2 regions of the Kitasatospora sp. NPDC004745 genome follow, and region 1 is predicted to be linked to the other one. Evidence: riboswitches for the same ligand, from Rfam matches in the RefSeq annotation. Region 1 holds a riboswitch; the other holds the start of a gene.
The links. Region 1 has a riboswitch for S-adenosylmethionine ahead of thrC (threonine synthase). Riboswitches for the same ligand answer to the same signal wherever they lie in the genome.
Positions count from the first base shown of each region.

Region 2: it holds a riboswitch for S-adenosylmethionine, as region 1 does, so the genes downstream of both, ACFYUY_RS06040 (aminotransferase class V-fold PLP-dependent enzyme) here and thrC (threonine synthase) in region 1, are expected to answer to the same signal.

Region 1 is NZ_JBIALK010000007.1:5,289-10,131, forward strand. Features, by position in the region: gene ACFYUY_RS14855 (trehalose-6-phosphate synthase) at 1-675, opposite strand, end outside; gene ACFYUY_RS14860 (glucosyl-3-phosphoglycerate synthase) at 714-1,739, opposite strand; SAM riboswitch class I at 1,888-2,024, shown strand; gene thrC (threonine synthase) at 2,041-3,321, shown strand; gene ACFYUY_RS14870 (ubiquitin-like small modifier protein 1) at 3,363-3,641, shown strand; gene ACFYUY_RS14875 (cold-shock protein) at 4,192-4,392, shown strand; gene groL (chaperonin GroEL) at 4,737-4,843, shown strand, end outside.
Region 2 is NZ_JBIALK010000002.1:538,003-542,845, forward strand. Features, by position in the region: gene trpD (anthranilate phosphoribosyltransferase) at 1-1,045, shown strand, start outside; SAM riboswitch class IV at 1,161-1,278, shown strand; gene ACFYUY_RS06040 (aminotransferase class V-fold PLP-dependent enzyme) at 1,329-2,693, shown strand; gene ACFYUY_RS06045 (Lrp/AsnC ligand binding domain-containing protein) at 2,716-2,997, opposite strand; gene ACFYUY_RS06050 (rhomboid family intramembrane serine protease) at 3,037-3,819, opposite strand; gene ACFYUY_RS06055 (hypothetical protein) at 4,051-4,314, shown strand; gene ACFYUY_RS06060 (NYN domain-containing protein) at 4,552-4,843, shown strand, end outside.

The DNA.
Region 1 (4,843 bases):
CCGGGTGAGGAAGCCGGCCCGGTCGGCGCCCAGGATGCCGGTCAGGACGGCCCGGGCGACGTCGTCGGGCAGCAGCCGGTAGTAGTCCGGCGGCGCCCAGGGGGTGTGCGAGAAGTGGCCGATCCGCAGGTCGGGGCGGGCGGCGCGGAGCAGGGCCGGGGTCAGCGACAGGTGGTAGTCCTGGACGAGGACGGCGGCGCCGGGGGCCGCCTCGGCGGCGAGGGCCTCGGCGAAGGCGGTGTTGTACGCCGTGTAGGCGGCCCACTCGGTGCGGAAGTCCGCGTCGAAGGAGGGGGCGGTCGGGGTCGCGTACAGCAGGTGGTGGACGAACCAGAGGGTGGAGTTGGCGACGCCGTTGTAGGCGCAGGCGAAGGTGTCCGGGTCGATGTCGAGCATCCGGACGGCCTGTCCGCCGACGTCGTGCCCGGCGCGGTCGAGGCGGCCGTCCGGGGCCTCGGCGGCTGCTCTGCGGTCGGCCGCGCCGAGGGCGGCGCAGACCCAGACGGCGTTCGGGTCGTCGATGGCGGAGAGGCCGGAGACCAGGCCCCCGCCACCGCGCCGGAGGGTCAGCGTGCCGTCGTCAGCGGTTCCGAACGACACCGGTCCCCGGTTGGAGGCCACCAGGACGGGGGCGGTGCCGGTCGCGCTCGAACGTTCGGTCGTGAGATCGCCCATGGTTGGTACGTTGCCGTGGCCCCGGGGCGGCAAACCCCTCAGTGCCGGGTCGCGTACTCGGGCACGGTGTGCATCGGGGGGCGCTCGACAGCCGTCACCGGGTGGGTGTGGGCGGTGAACTCCCGGGTCCGCGGGTCCCGGGTGAACTGGGTCAGCAGCGGGTGGACCAGGTCGGCGGAGGCCTTCAGCCGGTGGGTGCGGTCGAGCCGTTCCAGGGCGGTGCGGTAGATGGTGGCGGCCATCCGGCCCAGCGCCTGGCCGTCCTGGTGCCGGTGGTGCCGGACCCCGACGTCCACCTGGGCGAGGGCGTCCAGTCCGACCGCCTCCAGTGCGTCCACCAGGAGTCCGAGCTCGACGCCGTAGCCGGTCGGGAAGGGGAGCCGTTCGAGCAGCGAGCGGCGCGCGGCGTACTCGCCGCCCAGCGGCTGGACGAAACCGGCGAGTTCCGGCCAGTGCAGGTTCAGCAGCGGGCGGGCGACCAGTTCGGTGACCCGGCCGCCGCCGGACGGCACGACGGCGCCGCCGCCCGTGGCCGAGCCGTCGAGCGACACCTCCAGCGGGCGGTCGTACATGGCCTTGACCAGCTGGATGTCCGGTTCGGTGAGCAGCGGGCCGAGGATGCCGGAGACGAAGGCCGGGTCGAACTCGCGCAGGTCGGCGTCGACGAAGCAGACGATGTCGCCGCGGGTCACCAGCAGTGAGCGCCAGAGCACCTCGCCCTTGCCGGGGACGGCCGGGATCCGCGGCAGGACGGCGTCGCGGTGCACCACCCGGGCGCCCGCCCCCGCCGCGACGGCGGCGGTGGCGTCGGTGGAGCCGGAGTCGACCACGACGAGCTCGTCGACCAGCGGGACGCGCTCCATCAGCTCGCGCCGGACGGTCCGGACGATGTCGCCGACGGTGGCCTCCTCGTCCAGGGCGGGGAGCACCACGCTGACCGTGTGACCGGTGCGGCGCTTGGCCTCCAGCAGGGTGCGCACCGGCCGGTCGGCCGCGCTCCACGAGCGGCGGCGCAGCCAGGACGCCGCCTGCGGGAGGAGCGCGGGGATCGGTTCGGCGGGCACGTGACTCTCCTCGGCGGGATCGGGTGGGACGCGTCATCTCGCGTGGCGGACGGTCCCGTTCGGCGTTGACGCCTTCGGATACAGTCTTCGTACAGCGGTCGGACCTTTGCACGCCGGGGTCACCGTTGAGCGCCACCACAATTTCACAAGCTCATCCAGAGGGACTGAGGGAACGGCCCGTTGACGTCCCGGCAACCTTCTCGCTCGGCTGTCGTCGTACAGGCCCCGGCGGGACAGGTGCCAATTCCGGCCTGTGGCGCGACCGCGCCACGGGGAAGATGAGGAGAGAGGCCTCGCCATCATGGCTATCGACACCGTCGCACCCGCATCCGTGGACCTCGGCCCCGCCGCCGCGCTGTCCTGTCGGGAGTGCGGCACCCGCTTCCCGCTCGGTCCGAGCTTCGCCTGCCTGGAGTGCTTCGGCCCGCTGGAGATCGCCTACGAGTTCGGCGGCGAGCGGGCCGAGGAGCTGCGCAAGCGGATCGAGGCCGGCCCCACCTCGATCTGGCGCTACGCCCCGCTGCTGCCGGTGCCGGCCGACGTCGCCTCGAAGCCCAACCTGAACCCCGGCTGGACCCCGCTGGTGAAGGCGGACAACCTGGGCCGCGAGCTCGGCTTCACCGCCCCGCTGCACGTCAAGGACGACTCGGGCAACCCCACCCACTCCTTCAAGGACCGGGTGGTGGCCTGCGCCATCGAGGCCGCCCGGGCCTTCGGCTACACCACGCTGTCCTGCTCGTCGACCGGCAACCTGGCCGGTGCGGTGGGTGCGGCGGCGGCCCGGGCCGGGTTCCGGTCCTGCGTGTTCATCCCGCACGACCTGGAGCAGGGCAAGGTCGTCATGGCCGGGGTGTACGGCGGCGAGCTGGTCGGCATCGAGGGCAACTACGACGACGTGAACCGCTTCTGCTCGGAGCTGATCGGCGACCCGGCCGGTGAGGGCTGGGGCTTCGTCAACGTCAACCTGCGCCCCTACTACGGGGAGGGTTCCAAGACGCTGGCGTACGAGATCTGCGAGCAGCTCGGCTGGCGGCTGCCGGAGCAGATCGTGATCCCGATCGCCTCGGGCTCCCAGCTGACCAAGATCGACAAGGGTCTGCAGGAGCTGATCAGGCTCGGCCTGGTCGAGGACCGGCCGTACAAGGTCTTCGGCGCCCAGGCGGCGGGCTGCTCGCCGGTGTCGGCCGCGTTCAAGGCCGCCCAGGACGTGATCCGGCCGGTCAAGCCGGACACCATCGCCAAGTCGCTGGCGATCGGCAACCCGGCGGACGGCCCGTACGTGCTGGACATCGCCCGGCGCACCGGCGGCGCCGTCGAGGACGTCACCGACGCCGAGGTGGTGGACGCCATCCGGCTGCTGGCCCGGACCGAGGGCATCTTCGCCGAGACCGCGGGCGGGGTCACCGTCGGCGTGCTGAAGAAGCTGGTGGAGACCGGCCAGCTCGACCCGGCCAAGGAGACCGTCGCGATCAACACCGGCGACGGCCTGAAGACCCTGGACGCCGTCGCCGGGTCCGGCATGACCGCCGTCATCCGCCCGACCCTGGCGTCCTTCCGCGACGCCGGCCTCGCGTCCGCCTGAACCACCCCCACCCGCTGGGCCGCACCCCCGCTAGGAGAGCCATGAGCGTCAACGTCCGCATCCCCACCATCCTGCGCACCTACACCGGCGGCGCCGCCGAGGTGAGCGCCGAGGGCGCCACCCTCGGCGAGGTCATCGCCGACCTGGAGAAGAACCACGCGGGCATCTCCGCCCGCATCCTGGACGACACCGGCAAGCTGCGCCGCTTCGTCAACGTCTACGTGAACGACGACGACGTGCGCTTCGCCGACGGCCTGGCGACGGAGGTCTCGGACGGGGCCGGCATCTCGATCATCCCGGCGGTGGCCGGCGGCTGCTGAGCCGCACCCGCCCGGGCCGGCCGCCCGCGCGCACGGAATTCCGCTCTCCGTGCGCGTGGGCGGCCGTGCGCATTTCGGCGGGAATATATCCCGGTGGAGTCGGAGTAGAGTGTGGCTCGGCTGGGAACAGGGATTCTCTTCATCCTCCCCCGCGATTCGCCGGACCGCCGTCCGGCCGTTGAGACCCGCTGAGCCCCGGCGCTGCGAAACATGTCAGGCCGATGTCAGAATTCGCGCGGTGATCTGTAGTAATTCGTCCGCTATGTCCGGCGTCAAATGCCGAGTTCATTCCGATTCCGCCCGCAGTGTCCCCTGGTGCGCACCCGGAATTCCCCGCAGTTGACCCTGTTGCAGAGGGCGTCGATCCGGATACATTCAGCGGCGGTCGACGTAGTCAGCCGCTCACAGGATGCCGTCAGGCGCCCCGGCGGAGGATTGCGGCGTGCACGGCTGCGCCCAGGGGGGGTTCCCCGGGCCGGCCTCCAAACCAGACCCGGGCCCGCGACCTGCGGGCGCGTGAAGGGCCAGCACAGCACTAGGGGAGTTCGGAATGGCTCAGGGCACCGTCAAGTGGTTCAACGCGGAGAAGGGCTACGGCTTCATCGCGGTCGACGGTGGTGCGGACGTCTTCGTCCACTACAGCGCGATCCAGATGGACGGCTACCGCACCCTCGAGGAGGGCCAGCGGGTCGAGTTCGAGATCTCCCAGGGACAGAAGGGCCCGCAGGCGGACATGGTCCGCTCGGTCTGACCTCTTCGGCTCCAGGAGCTCGGCGCGGCCCACGGCTGGTGACCACTCGCTTCTCGGCGGGCCCGTACGACACGCGTCGTGCGGGCCCGTCGGCGTTCCCGGGCGGGGAGTTGCGGGGGCCCCCGGGATCGCGCCGGACGGCTCGCGGGATCGCGATTGGGCTTGCACTCGACCACCCGGAGTGCTAATCATTGGCGTTAGCACTCACAGCGTGAGAGTGACAGCGGACCGGGTCGGTGAGGCCCCCGGGAGCGGTAGGGGAAAAGACCCCCGCACACCAGGGCCGTCCGTCGCGGGCACCCCTTGGTCCGAGCAGTCGACCGTGTCCCGGAGGACCACTTCTGATGGCCAAGATCATCGCCTTTGATGAGGAAGCTCGCCGCGGCCTTGAGCGTGGCATGAACCAGCTCGCCGACGCAGTGAAGGTCACGCTCGGCCCCAAGGGCCGCAA
Region 2 (4,843 bases), on a different contig from region 1:
CGACCCCGCGCAGGTGGTCCGCACCTGGCCGGACGTCCTGGCGGCGCTGTTGAAGGGGGAGGACCTCGACCGCTCGTCCACCGCGTGGGCGATGGACCGGATCATGAGCGGCGAGGCGTCCCCCGTCCAGGTGGCCGGCTTCATGGTCGCGCTGCGGGCCAAGGGCGAGACGGTCGACGAGGTCACCGGCCTGGTCGACGCCATGTACGCGCACGCCGAGCCGCTCACCGTCCCCGGGCCGGCGGTGGACATCGTCGGCACCGGCGGTGACCGCGCCAAGACGGTCAACATCTCCACCATGTCGGCGATCGTCGCGGCCGCCGCCGGCGCCAAGGTGGTCAAGCACGGCAACCGGGCCGCCTCCTCGGCGAGCGGCTCCTCCGACGTGCTGGAGAAGCTCGGCGTCCGCCTCGACCTGCCCGCCCGGCGGGTCGCCGAGGTGGCCGAGGAGGTCGGCCTCACCTTCTGCTTCGCGGCCAAGTTCCACCCGTCGATGCGCCACGCCGCCACCGCCCGGCGCGACCTCGGCGTGCCCACCGCCTTCAACATCCTCGGCCCGCTGACCAACCCGGCCAAGGTGACCTCGCACGCGATCGGCTGCTTCGACACCCGGCTCGCCGGGCTGATCGCCGGGGTGCTCGCCCGGCGCGGCTCGACCGCCCTGGTGTTCCGCGGCGACGACGGCCTCGACGAACTGACCATCACCACCACCTCGCGGGTGTGGATCGTGCAGGGCGGCACCGTCACCGAGACCGCCTTCGACCCGCGGGACGTCGGCATCGAGCTGGTCGGCATCGAGTCGCTGCGCGGCGCGGACGCCTCCTACAACGCCGAGGTCGCGCGCCGGATGCTGGCCGGGGAGCGCGGGCCGGTGCGGGACGCCGTCCTGCTGAACACCGCGGCCGCGCTGGTCGCGCTGGACCTCGGCGAGGCGCCGCTCGCCGAGCAGCTCGCGGCCGGCATGGAGCGGGCCGCGCGGGCCATCGACTCCGGGACGGCGCAGGAGCTGCTGCGCCGCTGGTCGGAGGCGACCAGCCGGATCTGAGGCGGTCGCAGGGCCCGCGCCGGGAAGCCGGTGCGGGCCCCGGCACGTCCGGGGGCGTCCGGATGGTGGACGGTCGTTTGACCACCCGGCGCGGGCCGACCTAGAGTCCTGTCCAGGTCATGAGTGACAGCGTCAAGCCCCAGCTGGCTGTCCGGCAACCCTCCGTCCGTGGCGGGGTGCCCTGGGTGAGGACCGGGTCGCTCGGCGAATCGTCCGTGCGGCAAGCGCGGACGCCGGACGACTCACACTCCCGGGGTCCCACACCCAGGAGGAGTGCATCCCCGTGTCGATCGCCACCGAAATCTGCGCCCCGCTCGCCGTCCTCGGCCACGACGTCCAGGTCCCGCTCGCCAACGGCGAGAAGGTCGGCTACGCGGCGCTCGACTACGCGGCCAGCTCCCCGGCGCTGCAGCGGGTCTGGGACGACGTCGCCGCCTACGCCCCCTACTACGGCAGCGTGCACCGCGGCGCCGGCTACCTCTCGCAGCTCTCCACCGACCTGTTCGAGCAGAGCCGCCGCACCGTCACCGAGTTCCTCGACCTGCGAGAGGGCGACCAGGTGGTCTTCACCCGCGCCACCACCGACTCGCTGAACCTGCTCGCCTCCGCCGTCCCGGCCGGCACCCGGGTGTTCGCCTTCGAGACCGAGCACCACGCCTCGCTGCTGCCCTGGGCCCACGCCGGGCTGGACGTCCGCTACCTGCGCGCCCCGCGCTCGCACGCCGAGGCCGTCGCCGCCCTCGACGCCGCGCTCGCCGACGCGCCCGAGGGCCCCAAGCTGCTCTGCGTCACCGGCGCCTCCAACGTGACCGGCGAGCTGTGGCCGGTCGCCGAGCTGACCGCGACCGCCCACCGGCACGGCGCCCGGGTGGTGCTGGACGCCGCCCAGCTGGCCCCGCACCACCGGGTCTCGGTGCGCGAGCTGGACGTCGACTGGATCGCCTTCTCCGGCCACAAGATCTACGCACCGTTCGGCGCCGGCGTGCTGGCCGGCCGGGCGGACTGGCTGGACGCGGCCGAGCCGTACCTGGCCGGCGGCGGCGCGACCCGGACGGTGGCCCGGCAGGACGACGGGTCGGTGGCCGTCCAGTGGCACACCGGCCCGGCCCGGCACGAGGCCGGCTCGCCGAACGTCATCGGCGCCTACGCCATCGCGTCCGCCTGCCGGGCGCTGACCGAGGCCGGCTTCGACGCCCTGGAGGCCCGGGAGCGGCAGCTGGTCGCCCGGCTGACGGCCGGCCTGGCGGAGATCCCGCAGGTCAAGGTGCTGAACCTGTTCGGTGCCGGCTCGGCCCGGGTGGGCGTGCTGTCCTTCGTCGTCCAGGGCTGGAACAGCTCGCACTTCTCGGCCGCGCTGTCCGCCGAGTACGGCATCGGCGTCCGCGACGGGCTGTTCTGCGCGCACCCGCTGCTGCGCACCCTGCTCGGGGACGAGGACGTCGCCCCCTCCGAGTGCGGTGCGCCGGAGCCCTCGCTGCCGGGCGAGCGCAGCCTGAACGCGATCCGGGTCAGCTTCGGGGCCGGCACGCCGGACGAGCACGTCGACCGCTTCCTGACCGCCGTCCGGGAGCTGGTCACGGACGGCGCGGCCTGGAACTACCGCAACGAGGGCGGCCGCTGCGTCGCCGACACCCGTCGGCAGGGCTGAGCGGCCCGGGAGCCGGCGGGGACTACTCGTCCAGGCCGAGCGCGAACGCCGCCTCCAGGTCGTGCTGGGAGTAGGTGCGGAAGGCGATCTGGGTCTCGGTGTGGGCCACGCCCGGGACCTTGTTCAGCCGTCCCGGGATGACCTCGGCCAGGTCGTCGTGCCGGCGCACCCGGACCATCGCCACCAGGTCGTAGCCACCGGTCACCGAGTACACCTCGCTGACGCCCTCGATGGCTGCGATGGCCTCGGCGATCTCCGGGATGCGGTCGACACTGGTCTTGATCAGGACGATGGCGGTGATCACGTTCGGCTCCTTTGTGGGGTGCCGCCAGCGTATCGGGCGTCAGCCGGGTCGTCTCGGGGGGTGGCTGACCACCGTGCAGGCGTAGAGGAAGCCCGCCGAGAAGCCGATCACGTGCACCAGGTAGGCCACCCCGGGCCCGGCCGCGTGGACCGACCACCACTGCAGCGCGAACCAGAGGCCGAGCACCAGCCAGGCCGGGAAGCGCAGCGGCAGGAACAGCAGCAGCGGGACCAGCGTCGTCACCCGGGAGCGCGGGTGGAAGCGCAGGTAGGCGCCGAGGACGGCGGAGATCGCACCGGAGGCGCCGATCAGCACCCGGGTCGAGTCCGCGGAGTGCGCCTCGGCCAGGGCGAAGCCGTACGTGGCCACGCTGCCGGCGGCCAGGTAGAAGACGGCGTACCGGGCGCGGCCGAGCCGTAGTTCGACGGTGGGGCCGAAGACGTGCAGGAAGAGCAGGTTGCCCAGCAGGTGCAGCCAGCCGGCGTGCAGGAAGAGCCCGCTGAGCACCGACAGCGCCGGGTGCTTGCCCGGGGTCGGGGCGGCCGGGCAGCCGGGGACGGGGTCGGGGGCCTCGGCCAGTTGCCCGGCGGTCAACGGGTGCCCGGTCAGCAGCTCGACCGGGACGGCGCCCCAGCGCTGCTCGTACCGCTGCTCCGCGCAGACCCGGGCCTGGCCGGTGCCGTACAGCGGGTTGAGCCCGGCGGCCGGGCCCAGCAGGAACACCAGGGTGTTGAGCGCGATCAGGGCGTAGGTGACCACCGGGGCGGGCACGGCCGGCCGGCCGTCCCGCTCGTCGGTGTGGCCCGGGGCCGTCAGCGCCATGCGGCCAAGCATCCCTCCGGCCCGGGCGGGTGACACCGCGCTGTACGGCAGGTGGCCTACTCGGGGCCCCGGACCGGGGCCGGGGCCGGGCCTGCGGCTTCGTGCAACCGGTGGCCGCGATGGTTGCCCCAGGCAATAGGCTTGGCGCGGGCATTCCCGCCTCCCGCCGCCGACGCCGGGGCTCCGGGGGGAGCGCCTAGCCCGCCCAGGGACCACCCGAGAGGACCCCCGATGACCGTCCCCGCCCTGACCGCCGAGACGCGCTGGCGCTGCACGCTGTGCGGCAACCTCACCCGCTTCGACGTGACCCGCTCCGCGCGGGTCACCGAGTTCCTGCACTTCGACCTGGCCGGCGAGTCCAAGGTCGAGGAGACCGAGGTGCTCAGCGAGACCGTCGAGTCGGTGCGCTGCCGCTGGTGCAACGCCGTCGACCAGGTCGAGCTGGTCGCCCGTCCCGGTGCCGAGGACGTGGCGGACCCGGCCGAGCAGGGCTGACGCCCCCGGTGCGGCGGGCGGTGCGCGGCGCGCCCGCCCACCGCGCTGGGACAATGCAGACAGGACGCACGGAGCGTGACGACAGGGGCGGCGGCCGCGGGCCGCGGACCCCGTAGGACCAGGATCGGAGCCGAGGACGTGGTGGACGCAGCGAGGGAGCCCGCCGAAGCGCAGGGGCTTCAGCCCGCTGCCGACGCGCAGCCGCCGGCGGCCGGCGCCGCCGCGTCCGAGTCCGTGGTGCCCGGCGAGGACCCCGGCGCCGGCGAGGGCCCGGCGCCGGAGCGCGTCGTGGAGAAGCTGGACCGGCCGCTGCCCGAGGGGGTGCGCCGACGGGTGGTCGGGCTGGCCTCGGACGCGCTCGGCGGTCTGCCGCCCGGTGAGCTGCCGCAGAGCCTGCGTCAGTACGTGAAGTTCACCCCGGCCCGCCGGGCCAAGTACGCGGCGACCGCGCTGGCCGCGGCGCTGGAGTCGGAGCCGGCCTTCCGGGTGCGGATAGCGGAGCGGCTGCGGCTGGGCCAGCCGGACCTGG